Regions from separate parts of the Faecalimonas umbilicata genome, predicted to be linked through region 1. Evidence: predicted binding sites of a transcription regulator. Region 1 holds the regulator's gene; the other holds the start of a gene.

The links. The regulator NrdR, encoded in region 1, represses ribonucleotide reductase genes. The targets are predictions, from matches to a motif close to CACAANATNTTGTG.
Region 2: a site for NrdR is predicted at 7,177-7,190, ahead of ACGG81_RS12815 (ribonucleoside-diphosphate reductase subunit alpha). Genes of this name have one in related genera too.

The regions. Positions count from the first base shown of each region.
Region 1 is NZ_AP031411.1:2,256,600-2,267,065, reverse strand. Features, by position in the region: gene ACGG81_RS10835 (ABC transporter ATP-binding protein) at 1-1,706, shown strand, start outside; gene ACGG81_RS10830 (ferredoxin) at 1,819-2,001, shown strand; gene ACGG81_RS10825 (ferritin-like domain-containing protein) at 2,157-2,672, shown strand; gene ACGG81_RS10820 (PRC-barrel domain-containing protein) at 2,712-2,969, shown strand; gene nrdR (transcriptional regulator NrdR) at 3,028-3,480, shown strand; gene ACGG81_RS10810 (alpha-L-fucosidase) at 3,517-4,851, shown strand; gene ACGG81_RS10805 (exodeoxyribonuclease III) at 4,879-5,631, opposite strand; gene truA (tRNA pseudouridine(38-40) synthase TruA) at 5,681-6,430, opposite strand; gene ACGG81_RS10795 (type III pantothenate kinase) at 6,414-7,187, opposite strand; gene ACGG81_RS10790 (ECF transporter S component) at 7,211-7,864, opposite strand; gene coaBC (bifunctional phosphopantothenoylcysteine decarboxylase/phosphopantothenate--cysteine ligase CoaBC) at 8,062-9,255, shown strand; gene ACGG81_RS10780 (isochorismatase family protein) at 9,380-9,910, shown strand; gene ACGG81_RS10775 (GrpB family protein) at 9,922-10,449, shown strand.
Region 2 is NZ_AP031411.1:2,655,180-2,665,645, forward strand. Features, by position in the region: gene murF (UDP-N-acetylmuramoyl-tripeptide--D-alanyl-D-alanine ligase) at 1-1,237, shown strand, start outside; gene ACGG81_RS12795 (Cof-type HAD-IIB family hydrolase) at 1,259-2,065, shown strand; gene ACGG81_RS12800 (sporulation initiation factor Spo0A C-terminal domain-containing protein) at 2,156-2,662, opposite strand; gene ACGG81_RS12805 (helix-turn-helix transcriptional regulator) at 2,826-3,554, shown strand; gene ACGG81_RS12810 (ribonucleotide-diphosphate reductase subunit beta) at 3,788-4,831, opposite strand; gene ACGG81_RS12815 (ribonucleoside-diphosphate reductase subunit alpha) at 4,876-7,128, opposite strand; gene ACGG81_RS12820 (hypothetical protein) at 7,282-7,716, opposite strand; gene ACGG81_RS12825 (NAD(P)-dependent oxidoreductase) at 7,765-8,676, opposite strand; gene rlmD (23S rRNA (uracil(1939)-C(5))-methyltransferase RlmD) at 8,854-10,254, opposite strand.

The DNA.
Region 1 (10,466 bases):
TAAAACTGATCGGACCTTATAAATATCTTTTATTGTTGTCACTTGTATTTGCGATGATTTCTGTCGCTCTGACACTATATGCACCAATTTTGATCGGGGACGGTGTGGATGTTCTTATTGGAAAAGGACAGGTAAAGTTTCCGGAGGTTTTTGCAATTTTGAAAAAACTTGCAGTTGTCATTGTGCTGACTTGTGTGGCGCAGTGGCTGATGAATCTGTGCAACAACCGGATCACCTACCGTGTTGTGAAGGATGTGAGGATAAAGGCATTTGCAAGACTTCAGGTACTGCCCTTAAAGTATGTGGACAGCCGCCCGCAGGGGGAGACGATCAGCCGGATCATCACCGATGTGGAACAGTTTTCAGACGGATTGTTAATGGGATTTTCCCAGTTTTTCACCGGGATTGTTACGATTTTAGGAACGCTTGTCTTTATGCTTGGTATTCATGTACAGATTGCGTTGGTCGTGATCTTGATCACACCGGTATCTTTGTTTGTAGCAAGCTTTATTGCAAAAAGAACGTATACGATGTTTCAGAAGCAGTCAGAGACAAGAGCTGAGATGACTTCGCTTGTGGAGGAAATGATTGGAAATCAGAAAACAGTGCAGGCATTCGGTTATGGAGAGGAAGCGTTAAAGCGGTTCGATGCAATCAATCGGAACTTGCAGACATGCAGTCTCAAAGCAATCTTTTTTTCTTCCATCACAAATCCAAGCACACGGTTTGTCAATGGACTCGTGTATGCGGGAGTTGGGATTACCGGCGCAGTCTTTGCGATGCGAGGAGCGATTTCTGTCGGACAGCTGTCCTGTTTTCTGACTTATGCTAATCAGTATACAAAGCCGTTCAATGAAATTTCCAGTGTGATCACAGAACTGCAGAATGCGCTTGCCTGCGCAAGGCGCGTGTTTGATTTTATTGAAGAGGAAACGGAGACGGTGGATCAGAAAGATGCAGTCGTCTTAAGTCAGGTACAAGGAGAAGTAAAACTTGTGGATGTATCGTTCTCCTATCAGCCTGAGGTACCACTGTTGGAGCATCTTAATCTTACTGTGAAGCCGGGACAGAAGATTGCGATCGTAGGTCCGACAGGATGTGGGAAGACGACTTTGATCAACCTGCTGATGCGATTCTACGATTTGGATGGCGGACAAATATTGCTGGATGGAAATGCTGTTTCAAAAGTAACAAAAGACAGTCTGCGTGCAAGCTTTGGAATGGTCCTTCAGGAAACCTGGCTGAAATCTGGCAGTATCGCAGAAAATATTGCATATGGAAATCCGGGTGCGACAAGAGAAGAGGTTATTGCGGCAGCGAAGGCGGCGCATGCCCATGGATTTATCAAACGTATGCCGGAAGGATATGATACGGTTATTACCGAGGATGGAGGAAATTTGTCACAAGGACAAAAGCAACTTTTGTGTATTGCAAGAGTGATGCTGAAACTTCCGCCGATGTTGATTCTTGATGAGGCAACATCGTCCATTGATACAAGAACAGAAATACAGATTCAGAAAGCATTCCAGAAAATGATGCAGGGACGGACAAGCTTTATTGTGGCGCACAGACTTTCTACGATCCGGGAAGCAGATGTGATCCTTGTGATGAAAGATGGAAATATTATTGAGCAGGGGGATCATAAAACACTGCTTGCAAGAAATGGGTTCTATGCAGAGTTGTACAAAAGCCAGTTTGCAGAATAGAATAAGTTATAGTGAAAGTGTATGAAAAGAACAGAGATTGGGAATACTCTCAGAGAAAGAAAAGCGGATATCCGCTGAAAAAACAGTTAAAATCTGAGTAGGGAGGCATTGCATGAAAGCGATTGTAGAAGAAGGATGTATTTCCTGTGGCGCATGCGTTGGAGAATGTCCGGAAGTGTTCCGGTTCGGAGATGGCGGGCTGGCGGAGGCATATGCGGAAGTCACAGCAGAAAATGAAGAGGAAGCAAAGGCGGCAAGAGACAGCTGTCCGGTGTCTGTTATCGATATCCGTTAGTGACGGAAAAAGAGAGGCAGTGCTTTCTGAAAAGCAAGAAGAGAGCGGCCGATCATCCTGTCGTGAAAAAATAAAAAAGAAAATAGAAAAGAGGTCTTCTTTATCCGGGACTGCCATAGATTGTATGGTAGAACGGATCAGGGAGGCTTTTTTTAATGGAAGAAACAAAATATATTTATGCGGACAAATCAGAATACCCAGAAGTCTGTGTGCAGGAGAAAAACAGACAGTATGCGGCAGCAATGCTTGGCAATGTAGGAGCGTGTGACTCTGAAATGTCGGCAGTCAGTCTTTACTTTTACAATGGCGTGATTGCGGAGGGGAAATTTGAAGAAATCTCGGAATGTTTTCATAAGATCAGTATTGTGGAGATGCATCATTTACACACTTTTGCGACACTTGCGAATCTACTTGGAGCAGATCCACGCATGTGGAGTGTCGAGAGAGGACGATATCGTTACTGGTCAGGGGCTTGCAATCAATATTCCAGAAACATCGGTGACATTCTTCAGAATGCACTTCGCGGGGAGCAACAGACCATTGCAAAATACCGCAGACAGAAAGAATGGATACAGGATTGTCATATCAGGAAAATTTTGGAGCGGATCATCTTAGATGAACAGTGTCATGTAAAAATATTTGAGCAGCTGTGTGACAGATATGTCCATTAAAACATAGAAAACGAAATAGAAGAAATAAAGGGGGAGAAAATGCGGGTATGTGAGTTGAGGGAAAAGGAAGTGATCAATGTCTGTAACTGTAAAAGGCTGGGAAATCCGGTGGATCTTGTATTTGATGCGTGCAGTGGCTGTATCGAGGCAATCGTCATTCCGGGGCCGGGAAAAATCTGTGGTTTTCTAGGATCGGACAGTGAGTATGTGATTCCATTTTCCTGCATTAAAAAAATAGGGGAAGATATCATTTTTGTGGAAATCTGTGAAGAAAAATACCTTGTTCCATGCAAATGATTTGACATTGATTTCCATTACCGATATACTAAAGAAAAATGTGGAAGGGGAACAGAACATGAAGTGTCCTTATTGTAATAATCCAGATACAAAGGTAATCGATTCCAGACCGGCAGACGATGGAAGCTCGATCCGTCGTCGCCGTGCCTGTGATGAGTGTGGAAAGCGGTTTACAACTTATGAAAAAGTTGAGACGATTCCGTTGATCGTAATTAAAAAAGATGACAACAGAGAGCAGTATGACAGAAGAAAGATTGAATCTGGGGTACTGAGTGCCTGCTACAAAAGACCTGTTTCGGCAGATCAGATCCAGAAGTTTATGGAGGAAGTAGAGACAGAGATTTTCAGCAGAGAAGAGAAAGAGATTCCGAGCAAGGTGATTGGAGAAATCGTGATGGACAAGCTGAAAGAGTTAGATGCAGTTGCCTATGTAAGATTTGCTTCTGTGTATCGTGAATTTAAGGATGTCAATACTTTTGTGGAAGAGTTAAAATCAATTCTTGATAAGTAAGAGGGTTTCCATGGCAAAAGAGAACGGAGTGAGAAAATGAATCAGGCAATCAGAGAGAGAACGAAGTGGTTTATGGATGCAAGATTTGGGATGTTTATTCATTGGGGAATCTATGCAATTCCGGCATGCGGTGAGTGGGTGATGTCCCAGAGGGAAATGACGAATGAGGAGTATGAACAGTATTTCCAAGAATTTGATCCGACTGCCTATGATCCGAAAGAGTGGGCAAAGCTGGCAAAACGCGCTGGGATGAAATATGCGGTCCTTACGGCAAAGCATCACGATGGATTTTGTCTGTTTGATTCGGCACTGACAGATTATAAGGCGACAAATACAAAGGCAGGAAGAGATCTTGTCAGAGAATTTCTAGATGCGTTCCGGGCAGAAGGGATTCGGGTTGGACTGTATTTTTCGTTGATCGACTGGCACCATCCAGATTTTCCGAAGTACGGAGATCGCCATCACCCGATGAGAAATCAGGAGAGATACAAGGATGCACAGATAGACTTTGACAGATACCTTGATTTTATGCACGGTCAAGTAAAGGAACTTGTCACAAACTACGGAAAACTGGACCTGTTATGGTTTGACTTTTCTTACGATGACATGAGAGGAGAAACATGGCGTGCGACAGAATTGATTCAGATGGTAAGAAAATATCAGCCGGATGTCGTGATCGACAACAGACTGGAGGGGTCTGGGGAAAATCATGGAAGTATTGCAACTGCGGAACCTCTGATCTATAGCGGAGATTTTGCAAGCCCGGAGCAGATCATCCCGCCGGAAGGGATCATAGATGAAAATGGGGAGCGCATTCCATGGGAACTTTGTGCAACTATGAATAATCATTGGGGATACTGCAATTTTGATCATGAATATAAACCGGCAGATATGCTGATCCGAAAGCTTGTAGAATGTACGAGCAAAGGCGGAAACATGATTCTGAATGTGGGACCAGATGCGAAAGGAAGAATTCCGAAAGAAAGTGTGCAGATTCTTGAGGAAATCGGAGCATGGATGGAGCGAAATGGAGAGAGTATCTATGGCTGCGGAATCTCTGAAATTCCAAAACCGGAGTGGGGAAGGTACACGCAGAATGCGGATACGATTTATGCACATGTTTATGAGGCGCCGCTCGGAGCACTTCCCCTATATGGAATTGCACCGGATTGGTTGGACAAGGTGTATTATCTTGCAGATGGAAGTGAGATGACACGCGGGGAAGCATGGAACACAGTATTGTTCCAAGATGTTGCATTTGTGTCGCTCGGAGCAAATCCAGTGTTTACTTATCCGCTACCGGATCCGATTGACACTGTTTTGAAGATCAAGATAAAAAAAGGCAGCAGGCTGTGTCCGGGAATGGACTAGCCTGCCGCCTTTTTTGGCAAAACTATTTTATTCAAAATCCAGTTCTACCGGACAGTGATCTGATCCCATCACATCTGTGAGAATTTTTGCATCTCTGAGGCGGTATTTTAAACATTCTGACACACAGAAATAGTCAATTCTCCATCCTGCATTCTTTGCTCTTGCACTAAAACGGTAGGACCACCAGGAGTAAATCCCCTCCTGTTCCGGATAGAAATAGCGGAATGTATCAATAAATCCTGCCGAAAGCAGTTCCGTGAACTTTCCGCGCTCCTCATCTGTAAATCCGGCATTTTTCCGGTTTGTCTTTGGGTTTTTTAAGTCGATTTCTCTGTGTGCAACATTTAAGTCTCCACAGAAGATCACCGGCTTTTTCGCTTCCAGCTTCTTTAGGTACTTCAAAAATTCCGTCTCCCACTGCATCCGGTAATCTAATCTTGCAAGTTCGTTCTGTGAGTTTGGCGTATAGACTGTCACAAAATAGAACTCCTCAAATTCCAGTGTGATGATACGCCCTTCCTTGTCATGTTCTTCCATTCCAATTCCGTAAGCAACTGAAAGCGGCTCTTGTTTCGTAAAAATTGCTGTCCCCGAGTACCCTTTCCGCTCTGCATAGTTCCAGAACTGATGATACCCTTCCAGCTCCAACTTAAGCTGACCTTCCTGCATCTTGCTTTCTTGTATACAGAAAATATCCGCATCTGCTTCCTTGAAAAAGTCTAAAAACCCTTTTTGGACACAGGCACGTATCCCATTGACATTCCATGAAATAAATTTCATTTATCCACCTCCTCATAATTTCTTCTGTTATTTTTATGAATAGTATTTTTTATTTATAATTCACTTCCCGCAGACATAACCCATGCGCCGGTGCAAGAAATCCAGTAAGACTTCTATCTCTGTGGTGAAATGCTTCCAGAACGCTCTCAGGTGTGCGGCTTCCTTCTCCGACCTCTAAAAGTGTTCCCGCGAGGATTCGAACCATATGATATAGAAATCCATCTCCACAGAATGCCAGCACAAGCTTCTCGTTCTCTTCCTTCATATCGATGGAAAAAATCGTCCGCACAGAATCAGCCTCTTTATTGTCGGTAAAACTCCCAAAATCATGTGTGCCCGTCAAGTGATCGGCTGCTTGGCGCATACGATCCAGATCAAGATGCACCGGTCTGTGATAACAGTATTTTCTTGTAAATACATCTGCACGTGATCTCTGATCGATCCGGTATTCATACACCTTAGATACTGCACTGTACCTGCTGTGGAAAGACTGGGAAACACTCTCGACGAGACAGATTCTGATATCCTCCGGGAGCATTCGGTTCAATTCTTGCCGAAGCAACTCCGGATCCTCGTTTGTTTTCAGAAACGCATGAGCAACCTGTCCTTTGGCATGTACACCTGCATCAGTTCTTCCAGAGCCGCTTATTTTTACAGGACTTCCTTCAATTTTACTGAGCACACGTTCAATCGTTCCCTGTATGGTTCCAGGCTCATTTGTCAGCCTCTGCCATCCTTTATAACCGCCCCCATCATAGGCGATCGTCATCTTATAGTTCTTCTTAATTTTTTTCATCATTTCTATTATAAATCAACTGAAGTCCTTTTAAAAGGAGTGTTTCATCAACCGGAATTTCCTTTTTACAATGTGGAATGATTGTGCCTGCCAGCCCACCGGTAGCTACAAGTGAAGCCTTTTGTCCAATCTCGTCCTCAATCCGGTCGATCATTCCATCAATACAAGCTGCGCTTCCATAGATAATGCCACTCTTCATACAATCTACTGTATTTTTTCCAATCGCCTTCCGCGGTTGTTCGATACTAATCTTTGGAAGCTGAGAAGTCTTCTCAGTCAATGCCTCCAAAGCTGTTGCCACTCCTGGCAGGATCATCCCTCCGGCATAATTTTTCTTTTCATCAATCAAAGAAATGGTTGTTGCAGTTCCAAGATCCACAACGATGATCGGCGCTTCATACGCTTCAATCGCCGCAACCGCATTGACGATCCGGTCGCTTCCGACTTGAGCCGGCTGATCCATATGAATATTTAATCCTGTTTTCACTCCAGGTCCCACAACTTTTATCTGTCTGTGAATAACCTTTTTCGCTGCCTGAGCTATCACCTTAGTAAGCGGTGGCACAACCGAGGAGATGATTCCTCCCCGAATCCTGCTTTCCTTGATTCCATACAGTTCCAGTATAGTTTTGATACTGACTGCATATTCTAAATCGGTTCTTGTCAGATCTGTAGAGAGCCTCTCTGCAAAACAGATCTGCTCTCCGTCAAAACATCCTATCGTAAGATTTGTATTTCCAATATCAATCGCTAAAATCATAAATACTATCCTTCTGATATTTTTTAATGTAATCTTTCTTTCAATTTTAACAAAATACGTCCGATCACCATCGTTAAGATTGCCGCGACAATTGCCTCCGGCACTCCGTTGATTCCAATGATCGTCATAATAAATCCATATACCGCATCCACCGACACTTGATTGACCTGTGCATAATCATCTTTAAAAAAGAAATAGATCATATTCATAACAAGCAATGTGTTTGTGAGCGCTCCGCTGATCCCGGCCACAAAAAGTGCTGTATTTTGGGATGCTTTCCATTTTGTCGTCGCTTTTCTGACTCCATGATATACATAGTAGGGAACAACCCCTGTCAGAATTCTCGGCACAAAACAAATTAAAATGCTTGCAAATCCCCCCTGAATTTCTCCCAGTGAATAAAATGGTGAGAATACAAAAGATGTGACTGTCGGATTCATCGTATTGTTGATCAGACTGGTCAATCCAAAGATCAAGCCGAGAAAAGCTCCTTTCTTTGGGCCAAGCACCAATGCGCCAAGTATCACAGGAATGTGGATGATCGTTGCCCGTGTGAATCCGAGCGGGATATACCCTAAAAATGGGACCATAGCCATCAGAATGATCAGTGCCGCGAAAAGTGCAGCCTGTACAAGTCCTTTTACCTGTGACGTTGTGTTAGTTGTTTCGTTATTCATTTTTCTTCCTCCTTGTTATTATTCCCCGGTAAGCCGTATGCTTTTTGGGGATACAATACAATTACGGCGCTATTGTAGCATGTCGCTCTCTGAAAAGCAATGATGTTTGAAAAGAAAAACATAGATTTGCGCGTGCAGTCTGTGCTGTGATATGATACAATCATGTTCAGAAATGTACCAGATTGGAGGAACCATTTATGTTAAAAGGAAAGACAGTCATACTCGGAGTAACCGGCAGCATTGCCGCATACAAGATTGCCAATCTCGCCAGTATGCTCACAAAGCTTCACTGCGATGTGCATGTACTGATGACACAGAATGCGACGAACTTTATTCACCCGATTACCTTCGAGACACTGACCAACAACAAATGCATTGTCGATACATTTGACCGGAATTTTCAATATAATGTGGAACATGTCTCTCTTGCAAAACGGGCAGATGTTGTTCTGATCGCTCCGGCAACCGCCAACGTCATTGCAAAACTGGCATACGGTCTTGCCGATGACATGCTCACAACGACAACCCTCGCCTGCACATGCAAAAAAATCGTTGCGCCGGCAATGAATACCAATATGTACCGCAATGCGATCACGCAGGATAACTTAAAACGGCTTACACAATTTGATTTTGAGGTGATCGCTCCGGCGACTGGAATGCTTGCCTGCAAAGATATCGGAGAGGGCAAACTTCCGGATGAGCAGACACTGCTCAACTATATTTTAAAAGAGATTGCAATGGAGAAAGATATGAAAGGGGTAAATGTCCTTGTGACTGCCGGAGCCACCCAGGAAGCAATCGATCCGGTCCGCTACATTACCAATCACTCCACCGGAAAGATGGGCTATGCCCTTGCGCGTGACTGTATGTTGCGTGGAGCCAATGTCACTCTGGTGAGCGGCCAAAGTGCACTGACCCCGCCGCCATTTACAACTGTGATTTCTGTCACATCTGCAAAAGAGATGTTTGATGCGGTCACAGAACATGCCGAATCGCAGGATATCATCATCAAAGCGGCTGCTGTCGCTGATTATCGCCCTGCCAGTATTGCCACAGAAAAGATGAAAAAGAAAGAGGATGCTCTCACCATCGAATTGGAGCGGACCGATGATATTTTAAAATACCTCGGGGAACACAAGCATCAACAACAGTTTCTATGTGGATTTTCCATGGAGACCGAGCATATGCTTGAAAATTCCAGAAAGAAACTGGAAAAGAAGCATCTCGACATGATCGTTGCAAATAACTTAAAGCAGGCAGGTGCAGGATTTGGGACGGACACAAATGTAGTGACTATGATTACACCGCAGGAAGAAATTGCACTAGAACTGATGTCCAAAGAAGAGGCTGCTCACGCAATTGTCAGCCAAATTTTAAAAAATCGCAGTTAGCGGTTAACCTGTTTTTGCGAGCTGCATATACGCATACAATACATTTTTTGTTGCTGAAAAGGCTGAAGAAGTGTTAAGAAATATGGGTCTATTTTCGGAAATGTTTATGAAGGAGGTCATTGTGATGAGAATTGAGAAAGAACAGACGGTTGCAATCGGAATTGATTATCAGGAGAAGCTTGTTCCGGTCATGCATAAAAAGGAAAAGCTGATTGAAAATTCAAGGATTTTGCTCTCAGGGCTTTCGACTTTGGAAGTACCGATCTGTCTGACACAGCAGTACACAAAAGGTCTTGGGGAGACAGTACCAGAGATCATAGCGGCAGCGGGGATCAAGGAACATGTGGAGAAAATCAGCTTCAGCGCCTATGAGGATATCAAAGAGTTTGTCAAAGGAAAACGGTTTGTCATTCTCTGCGGCATTGAGGCGCACATCTGTGTGCTTCAGACGGTGATCGACCTGATTGAACATGGACATGTGCCGATTCTTGTTGTGGACTGTATCTCCAGCAGAAAAGCTTATGACAGGAAGATCGCGTTAAAGCGGGCCGAGAAGGAAGGCGCCTTTTTAACAACGTATGAGGCAGTTATCTTTGAACTTCTAAAAGAGGCTGGAACGGAGCAGAGCAAACAGATTCAGCGGCTGATAAAATAGCGGAGGAAACAATGGCAAGAAAGATAGAAGTGGTTGATTATTGTCCAGAATGGAAAGAAAAATTCTGGCAGGAGGCTGCGAAGATTCAAGAAATTTTAGGAGAAAACTGTATTACTGTCTATCATATTGGTTCCACTTCCGTGAAGGGACTGCGGGCAAAGCCGATCATTGATCTGATGCCAGTTGTAAAAGAGCTGGAAGCGGTGGATCTGCACAATAAGGAATTTGAAGCGCTAGGGTATGAGTGTAAGGGAGAGTATGGGATCTTAGGTCGCCGTTTTTTTATGAAGGGAGGGGATTTGCGGACCCATCATGTACACATTTTTGCGGAGGAGAGCAGGAAAGAGATTGAGCGGCATCTGGTAGTACGAGACTATCTTCGCACCCATAAAAAAGATGCGGAGGCATATGCTGCCCTGAAGACAGAGCTGGCAGAGAAATTTACCTATGACAATGAGGGATATTGCGATGGAAAAGATTCCTTTGTAAAAGATCTGGAACGAAAGGCGCTGGAGTGGAGAAAAACTATGTCTGTATAAGAGAAAAATAAGACATA
Region 2 (10,466 bases), 400 kb from region 1:
TATCCTTGTGAGTTCCTGCGCCCAGGCGCTCAAAGATATTGCCGAACATTATCGCAGGGCACTCGGAATTAAAGTAGTCGGGATCAGTGGAAGTGTGGGAAAGACAAGTACGAAAGAAATGATCGCTTCCATTTTGGAACAGAAATATTCCGTTTTAAAAACTGCCGGCAACTTCAACAATGAAATCGGTCTCCCACTGACCGTTTTCCAGATTCAAAAAGAACATGAGGTTGCTGTTCTTGAGATGGGCATCAGCGACTTTCAGGAAATGAACCGCCTAGCCAAAATTGCACAGCCAGACATCTGTGTGTTGACCAATATCGGACAATGTCATCTGGAAAATTTAGGAGACCGCGACGGTGTGCGGAAAGCAAAGACAGAGATGTTCGCCCACAGACGTCCGGGCGCTTCAATCATCCTAAACGGAGATGATGACAAACTGTCTGAAATTGCAACAGTGCATGCCGCTTCTTTCTCCAAACAAGACGGTACAACTGTCGTTCCTTATTCTGATTCGACTCACGATGAGACTTCTGCCGCATCCGCTGTCGGCAAATCCGGGGATACGACTCCTATCTTCTTTGGAAAAGATCCGCACAATGCTTTCTATGCCGATGAAATTCAAAGTCTCGGACTCAAAGGAACTTCCTGTAAGATTCACACTCCAGCAGGTGATTTTACAGTGATCATTTCCATCCCAGGTGCACACATGGTATACAATGCCCTTGCCGGAACCGCAGTCGGCATTGAACTTGGACTGACACTCGATGAGATCAAGACCGGAATCGAAGCATTACAGCCAGTTGCCGGAAGAAACCACATGATTGAGACAGAACATCTGACAATCCTTGATGACTGCTACAATGCAAATCCAGTTTCCATGAAGGCCTCCCTGGATGTCCTCTCCACCGCACTTACAAGAAAGGTTGCAATTCTCGGAGATATGTTTGAACTTGGAACGAAGGAACTTCTCCTTCACAGAGAAGTTGGTACCTATGCAGCCGAAAAGAAACTGGATCTCCTCTGCTGCATTGGGACATTATCCAAAGCAATGGCAGATGGTGCATCCGAATTTTCTGCACAAAACGATACAAAAATTTGCTATTTTGAGACAAAAAACGACTTTTTAAATGCTGTTTCTTCTATTATAAAGGAGCACGATACAATTCTTGTAAAAGCTTCCCATGGAATGGCTTTTGAAGAGATCGTCCACGCCCTCTGTCACTTAACATTTTAAAAAACACTCAGGAGAATTGACATGAATTATGAAGTATTAGTTCTTGATCTTGACGGTACACTCACCAACTCTGAAAAAAAGATTACAGAACCAACAAAAGAAGCGCTGCTTGACATTCAGCAAAAAGGAAAGATCGTCGTGCTTGCATCCGGCCGGCCGACCCCCGGCATCTTGCCGCTTGCCCACGAATTGGAATTAGAAAAATATGGGGGATATGTTCTTTCTTTTAATGGCGCAAAAATCATCAACTGCAGTACCGGAGAAGTCTTATACAATAAGACGATTCCTTCTGAAGTGATACGCCCTGCCTATGAACTGGCAAAAGATTATGATGTGGATATTCTTGCATATTCCGATGATGCGATCATCTCCGGAATCTGCCCGAATTCCTATACAGAATTGGAAGCCCGAATCAACAGTCTTCCGATCTGCCGTGTAGAAAATTTCCCTGCATATATAAATTTTCCTACAAACAAACTGTTGATCTCAGGTGAAGAGTCGCTCACTGCCGAACTGGAAATCAAATTGAACTCCCATTTCCGCAAGCTACTCAATATTTACCGCTCAGAGCCTTTCTTTCTGGAAATCATGCCACAAAATATTGATAAGGCATATACCCTCCAGAAATTATTATCTGCAATCGGCCTGACCGCAGACCAAATGATCTGCTGCGGCGATGGTTATAATGATATTACCATGCTGGAAAGCGCCGGACTCGGTGTTGCCATGGCAAATGCCCAGCCGCTTGTCCGTGAAAAAGCAGATTATATTACAAAGTCCAATGACGAAGACGGTGTTCTGTTCGTCATTGATCAATTTCTCAGATAGAAGCTTTCCACTTCATTTTGCCGGCTGTTCCCTTTCGGGAGCAGCTTTTTCATTTGTCCTTCTTTCAAACAAATTTTCTCCTCGTATTTTTTAGAAGCCGGCAACTTTTCCAAACGTCTCTTTCATCGACTCATACAAATGATCTTCTTCTCCAATACATTTATTCCGAAAATCCATCAGTTCGCACATAATCTTGATAAAAAATGTATTGACTTCTTTCTCATATGTATTTTGTTTTTCCCGGTCTTTTTCCGGCAGATTTGCTTTCTTTTCTTCTCTTTGTTCTTCTGATACCCTAGCATAAAGTGTGTGAAGTAAATTTCCATTTGTCACATTGACTACTGACAGATATTTCTCTACCAGCGCCAAGTCTCCATAAGTAACCGCGTTGGAAAAAGCATAACGAATAGACTTTTCTACCCTGCAATAATTTGTCTTATTCATACGCGCTACCTTCTCGTATACAATCATCATCTTCGCATTTCTCCATGCTTCGTCTTCTTCAAATAGTTCCATGATGTCCAAAATATACTTGAATCCTTTCAAATTCGCTGGTATCCCAATCTCCATTAAAATTTCCTGTACCCGTTCTCTCATCACTCTACTCCTTTCGACAAACTGGTAAATCCTTAGAAAGCACCTGCCCTTTACCCTATCGTATTTGTCTAAAATAGTCAATCTTTTTGTTAACTTTAAAAGAATCTTGTAATATTATGGGTTTGTTTAACAAAATATTATATCATTTTAGGGAGATTTTACAATGAGTTTAGGAGATAGACTGAAAGAACGACGCGTTATGCTGAATTTAAGTCGAAAAAAATTAAGCGAGATCACTTACATTACTCCACAAGCCCTGGCCAACTATGAAAATGGAATCAGTACTCCGAAATTTGAAATATTAATCAGCCTTTTTCAATCATTAGAATGTGATGCCAATTATCTATACCAGGATTATCTGCCTGCCAATCTCCAGACAGACTTTAATATTACAAAAAACGAACAAGATCTCATCGAAAAATACCGTCAGCTCAATGACCATGGAAAACATGTAGCCAAACTGATCATTGACGAGGAATATGCCCGTATGCTGGAAGGTCTTCTCCGGAAGAAACGTGTCTCCTTCCCATGCCTGTTTCCAACCCTTCACAATGCCTGGACATTCCATCTTGATGACTGTTTCTCAAAGGAAGTCAGTATCCTGCCTAACCATATCACAAGCGAGACTGATTACTGCATCAGAATTCCGGATACGGATATTCTAGAGCCTATTTTTCACTCCAACGATATTCTTGCCGTGAAAAACTGTCCGGTTCATCACAATGAAATCGGAGTATTCTCCTTTCAGCATAAGATGTACATTCTGAAATTATATCATATGGGAAATACGATTAAACTGATTCCATTCCATGTCAATGCAACGCCAATCCATATCCATCCGATGAGTGATTTCAAATGTCTGGGAAAAGTTCTCGGTGTTGTGTCTGAGTAGGTCGAATAGTTCTCTTTGTGAACAGTCCTTCATTTTTTCTTCTTATTTTATTCACAATCCTTTTATTTTTTGCACACACAATCAACACATTTTTCCAGTATAGTTATTATTGTAATAAATATTACTGAAGCAACATTCATAATACTATTACTAATAACATCTTTTTCATAACTTTTCTCCAAGAACTGCGTCCCCAACGCAGTTCTTATTTTTTTCTTTTTCTCTACACTATTTTACAAGTCATCGACCAACGCACTGCTCTTTGCGTAAGCGGTGCTTTTTGCCTCAAAGAAATCTGTTTTGATCATATTTGCGTTGGAAAACTGACTGACCCATCCCATACTCTCCGGCTCTTTTTCATGCCCTTCATAAATTGGCGCAAGCCCAAGATTTTTGCAGCGCAGATTGCCCAGATATTTCACATAATCTGTGATCATGTCACAGCTCAGTCCACTCACTGCATCGCCGATCACATAATGCCCCCATGCAATCTCCTGCTCACAGCCTTCTCGGATCATCTGACGATATTCTTTTTCCTTCTCCTCGCTGAATAATTCTGGAAGTTCTTTTCTGAGTTCTCTTAAAATATTGGTAAATAACCATAAATGTGTGTTCTCATCCCGATTGATGTAACGAATTTCCTGCACGGAACCTGTCATCTTCTGATTTCGCCCAAGATTATAGAAAAACATGAACCCACTGTAAAAATAAATTCCCTCCAAAATATAGTTTGCAATCATCGTCCGCACGAATGCTTCCAGACTTTTCTCTCTCTGAAATTCATTGTACAGATTTCCGATAAATTCATTCCGACTCAGCAGATGCGGATCATCTTTCCACTGATACAGCACTTCATTTCTCTCCTGCGGCTCACAGATCGTATCCAGCATATAACTATAACTTTGACTGTGTACTGCCTCCTGAAATGCCTGAATCGACAGGCACAGATTTACTTCATTTGCTGTAATATATTCGCTGATGTTCGGCAGATTCGCAGTCTGAATACTGTCCAGAAATACAAGAAATGATAAAATCTTATCGTATGCTCGCCGTTCCGGTGCCGGAAGCGTGCGATAATCCCTGACATCCGCACCAAGATTAATCTCCTCCGGAATCCAGAAATTATTCATTGCCTGCCGGTACCAGTCACTCACCCAGCTATATTTCATATTGTTGAAATCATTTAAGTTTGTCGTATTCCCCCCGACAATCCGGCGCAAGCGTACTTCCGTATCCCCTGCCGGATTAAACAGCGGTTTTTTCTTTAACTCTGCCATTTGATTCGTTCTCTCCTTTTCTCTTTTCTCCCAGGCACACTCTTCTACGCAGAGCACACTTCACACTCTTCCACTTCCAGACTCTTAGAACGGATATAGTAGATCGTTTTGACTCCCTCTTCCCACGCAAGCAAATATAGATGCAATACTTTTCGGAATGTATACTCATTTGTAATATAAAGATTCATACTTTGCGCCTGGTCAATGTAGCGTTGCCTTACTCCACAGGCACGGACAGACCAAGTCTGATCGATATGGTGTGCGTTCTTGTAATACCAGAACGTATCCATTGTAAGCTCCGGCGCCACACGCGGAAGAATTCCGCTTTTCTTTTCCTCAAGAAAATACCTGCTCATGACCGGGTCAATCCCCGCTGTCGTTCCGGCAATCATACTTGTACTTCCCGTCGGCGCGATCGCCATCAGATACCCATTTCGCATTCCATTTTCCCTGACCTTTTTTGCCAGCTTTTTCCAGCGGTCTTCGGTCAGATGTCTCTCTGCAAAATATTCTCCGGTCTGCCATTTACTTCCTTCAAAATAGGTGTAGCACCCTTTCTCCCTGGCAAGTTCTGCACTTGCTTCCACCGCTGCATAATGGATCTCTGCAAATACACGCTCTGCGAATGCCAGATGTTCTTCGCTCTCCCATGGAATCTCATTTTTCGCCAGCATATGATGGTAACCACTTACCCCAAGCCCGATTGGGCGATATTTCTCATTGTTAATCTTCGCGTATGGTACCGGAAAAAAGTTCAGATCGATGACATTGTCCAGCGCGCGCACTGCCGTCTTCGTGATCTCTGACAACTCTTCCCTGTTATTGACATCGATCCTTCCAAGAGAGAGACTTGCAAGATTACATACAACAAATTCTCCCGGCTTTGTGACTGTCACAACAACCTGCTCCCCGTCAATCTCTGTAATCTTCTCCTCTGTCACTTCCATCTCACTCATATTCTGGGCAATCTCTGTACAGAGATTGCTGCAATAAATGATTCCCTTATGGCTGTTTGGATTTGCCCGGTTGACATGATCTCTGTTAAATGCGAATGGCGTCCCTGTCTCCACAACGCTTTTAATGATCATCCGAATCACATCCTTGATCGGAATGACTCTCTTTTGGATCTCCGGATCAGCCACACAATCGAGATATTTTTTCTTCCATTCTTCTCCAAAAGAATCTTCCAGTGCATATCCTTTTTTCTTCAAGATCTCATGCGGACACATCAAATACCATTCTCCCTCAAGATTGTCTCTCGCCTGTTCCCAGAAATAATCCGGATAACACACTCCCGGGAAAATATCATGCGCCTTCATTCGGTCATCTCCGTTATTTGTCCGCAAGTTGAGAAATTCTGGAAGATCCCGATGCCACACATCAAGATAGACCGCTGCTGCTCCCTGACGAACCCCAAGCTGATCGACTGCAACTGCCGTGTCATTGACCAGACGGATCCAGCGGATCACACCTCCTGCTGCTCCCTCAAATCCACGGATCGGGCTTCCGCTTGCACGCACTTTTCCAAAGTACATTCCCATTCCGCCGCCAAGTTTGCTGACTTTCGCAAAATTATCAATGCTCTTATAAATTCCATCCAGACTGTCCGGCACTGTATCGATAAAGCAGGAGGAAAGCTGGTGGTGCGGCTTTCTCGCATTGGCAAGTGTCGGTGTCGCCACCGTCACCTGCAGCTTGCTTAACATATTATAAAACTTCTCCACCCATCCAGACCGATCACACGGTTCCTTCATCGCCAGATGCATCGCAATCCCGAGAAACATCTCCTGCGGACTTTCTAACAAAACGCCCTTCTGATCTCGGATCACATAACGATTCAGAAGCAGTTCCAGCCCCGAATAATTAAAAAGATGATCCCGTTCCTCCCGCATCAATTTCTCAAATGCTGTGATTTCTTCCTCCGTATAAGTTTCTAAAATATAAGCACCGTACAGATTCTCTTTTGTCAGATAACATATTTTCTCATAAAAAGAATTCACGTTCCGCTGTTTCATCTGTTCTTTCAACTCATTTCGAAATGTTACCAGGCGAATCCGCGCTGCGATCATCTCCCATTTCGGTGCCTCCTGCGTCGTCAATTCCACTGCCGCTTTGAGGAGCATCTTCATTTGTTCCTCTCCTGAGAATCCTGTTTTATAGAATGTATGGTATTTTTCTTCCAGCTTTTCCAAGCTATATACCGGATCCAGAAATTCCCTGCTGATGTCTGAAAATACTTCCTGAAGTCCTTCTGTTTCCGGAAAATCGTAGTTTTTTCCTTCTTGATTTATATTCATTTCTTATATCGCCTCACACTATTTATTGTATTGCTTTCTTGATATTACCACAATATATAGTGCTTCGCAAGATTTTTTCCTGCTTGTTCTCACTTATTCTGCGAAAAAAATAATTGATAGCTTCTTACGAATATCCTTAAAATAATTTTCAGATTACAAATAAATTCGGAGATCCTCTGCAAGTTTTTCCTCCAGGCGAATCAGTTTTCTGGCAATCTCCTTCACTTTCCATTCCGCTTCAGGATACTCATTCAAATATCTCCCAAGAGACTTCACTCCCATATTACAGCCATCTGTGATCAGATCTGCGATTGTTGCATCAGACTCATTCCATACAAGCCTGACATTAGTCTTCACCCACGACATTCCCTTCGCCATCATTCCAGGCTCTTTTCCCTCATCCTGATATTCCTTCAATATTTCCTGGATTTCTTTTTCCAGCTTCTCATGTTTTTCCATACAGTCAGACAGGCATTGGTACAATTTCTTCTCGTGTACATATTCCAACACTTCCTCAATCGAAGAAATTCCCATTTTAATCCCTGCATCACATTCTCTTAATAATTTAATTGTATCCGGTTCTACCATTTTTGTTTCCACCTTTCTCTTTCTTTTGGTGAAAGTATACCCGATCAACTAAAAAATATTCTCACTACAGTATCTCTCCAGATTTTCAAGTACTTTCTTATTCAGCCGAATTACGGCCTGCCTTGTCATCCCAGATGAACACTTCTGACATCTGACATTTTCCCGCGCAAGAAGCGATTCTTCTCCAAGTCCCATCAGGGTGTCACAAAAATACCAGGTATTGTTCCGCTCCAGCCATTTCTCAATCGCATGCTGCTCAAAACAAGGACTCAGCGCCGTGTTAAATAAAATCGTATTTTCTCCGAGTGCCTCAAACTCTTCCTCGTATAACAACGTCACATTTTTACTCAGGCAACTACAAACGACATCACTTTCTTTTAATAACTCTGAAAGTTCACAGTAACGGTACCCCTCCTGCTCTTCCAGTTCCGGTTTTCTCGTCCGGCTGTAATAACTGATCTGTGCTCCCATTGCGCCTAATGCTCTTGCGACTGCCTGCGCGCTTGCCCCAAGCCCAAGTAATCCGATCCTCGCACCGGAAATCTCCGAACTTTCTCCTAAAAGAGGTGGATGCCCATCTGTCCCATGAAGCCGTCCGATCAAGTTCATCAGCACATACTCTGCTACGCCTTCATCACCGTAATCCCGGATTCCTGTCACTGTGATTCCATGTTCTCTTGCATAAGCAATATCCACATTAGAACTTTCCTCTGAATACAGACTGCAGCACATCCCAATGTATACAAGATTTGGGCACTTTGCTAAGATTTCCTCCCCGATTGCATGTGTATAACTGACAAATACCGCATCTGCATCTCCGATTCTTTCTACAATCTCCTCTGCACTCTCTGGCTGCGAATCAAAGAAAATGATTTCCTCACAAAATTCCTTCAATTTTTCTTTACTCTCTTGCAGAATAGAAACCGGCTGGATTGCCACAAGTTTTTTTATTTTTTTCATAAGTTCTTCCTTCCCTTCCATATGTTTCAGCTATTATTTTATTATAGCACTGGATGTGACTTTGTCCTATTGGAGACAAAAAAGAAATCTATTTTCAAAACATAAAAATAAGAGCTATGCTTCACCTCACTGCATCCCATAGCTCTTATATTCCTTATTATTTTAATCTCTTCTCAATTATTTCTTCCCTCTACTCCTCTGCAATAATGTCACGCATTCTGTGTGAACGGTATTCGGGAACTGGTCAACTACCTGTACTTTTTCCAACGCATACCCTTCCCCGCATAGATATTTTAAATCTCTTGCCAATGTAGCAGAATCGCAGCTGACATAGACAATTCTGTCTGGCTGCATTTTTACCATTGTTTCAAGCAGCGCTTCCTCGCACCCTTTTCTCGGCGGATCGACAACAATCACATCGGCATGTGCCTGCTGCCCCGGATGTTCTTTCGCATAATTTTCATAATATGCCGGAAGTATTTCTTCTGCTTTCCCGACAAAAAATTCTGCATTTTTCATATCATTTAATTCTGCATTTTGTTTGGCATCTTCAATCGCCTGCGGTACAATCTCAACACCGTACACCTGCTTTGCCTTTTGTGCCAGGAAAAGAGAAATCGTTCCGATTCCGCAGTACAGATCCCACACGGTTTCCTCTCCGGTCAGCCCTGCATATTCTAATGCATATTTATAAAGCTTTTCGGTCTGTACCGGATTCACCTGATAGAACGACAGCGGAGAAATCTGATATTTTACATTTCCAATATAATCGGTAATGTAACCATCTCCCCAAAGTACTTCTATCTCTTTTCCCATAATGACATTTGTATTTTCTTTGTTCTTGCTGAAAGTTATACTCCTCATGCCCTCGATTTGAGATAACTTATCCACAAATTTGTCCGCACATGGCAGGTTATCCCCATTGATCACAAAGCAAACCATAATCTCTTTCGTCGTAAATCCATAACGGATTAAAATGTGGCGCACTAGTCCGCTGCAATCCTGCTCGTTATACGCCGGGATATGGTTCTCATTCATGATCGAAAGAATCTCCTCTAAAATCTGCTGATTCTGAGAAACCCCCAGCGCACAATCTGTATTCGGGATGATCTGATGTGTCCTTCCCGCATAAAATCCGGCGACTGCCTTGCCGTCCTTGTCCGTCCCAATCGGGAACTGCGCTTTATTCCGGTAATGAAACGGCTCGTCCATCCCACACACCGGCTGCGTGATCTTTTCTAATACTTCCGGCGCAAATCCTCCGATCCGTTCCAGATTTCCAATGACTTTTTTCTGCTTGAACTGTAACTGTTCCTGATAATCCATCTCCTGGATCTGACATCCTCCACACTGTTTTGCGACCGGACATTTTGCTTCCACACGATTTTTTGAAGGTTCAATGACACGAAGCAGCTTCGCATATCCATAGTTCTTTTTCGCCTTCATCACTTTCACTTCCACAAGATCTCCCATCACGGTATCCTTGATAAACAGTGTATATCCGTCTGCCTTTCCGATTCCCTCTCCATTGATCCCGATATCTTCGATCTTCACGACCGCTGTATCATTTTTCTTCATGATCTTCCTCCTACTATAAAATTGTATCCGTTTCCAACTTCTCTTTGCCTTTTTGGCATTTTCATCACTGCTCGCGCGTGAAGCGTGTTTTTTACATAAGAATTTCCTATGTAACAAAGAAAGCGGGTGCCGCAAAATCAATTTCTTAGACATGGTATAATTCATCTCTGATTCGATGCAATCTATATCTTGTTGAAATTCTCTGTTTTGCA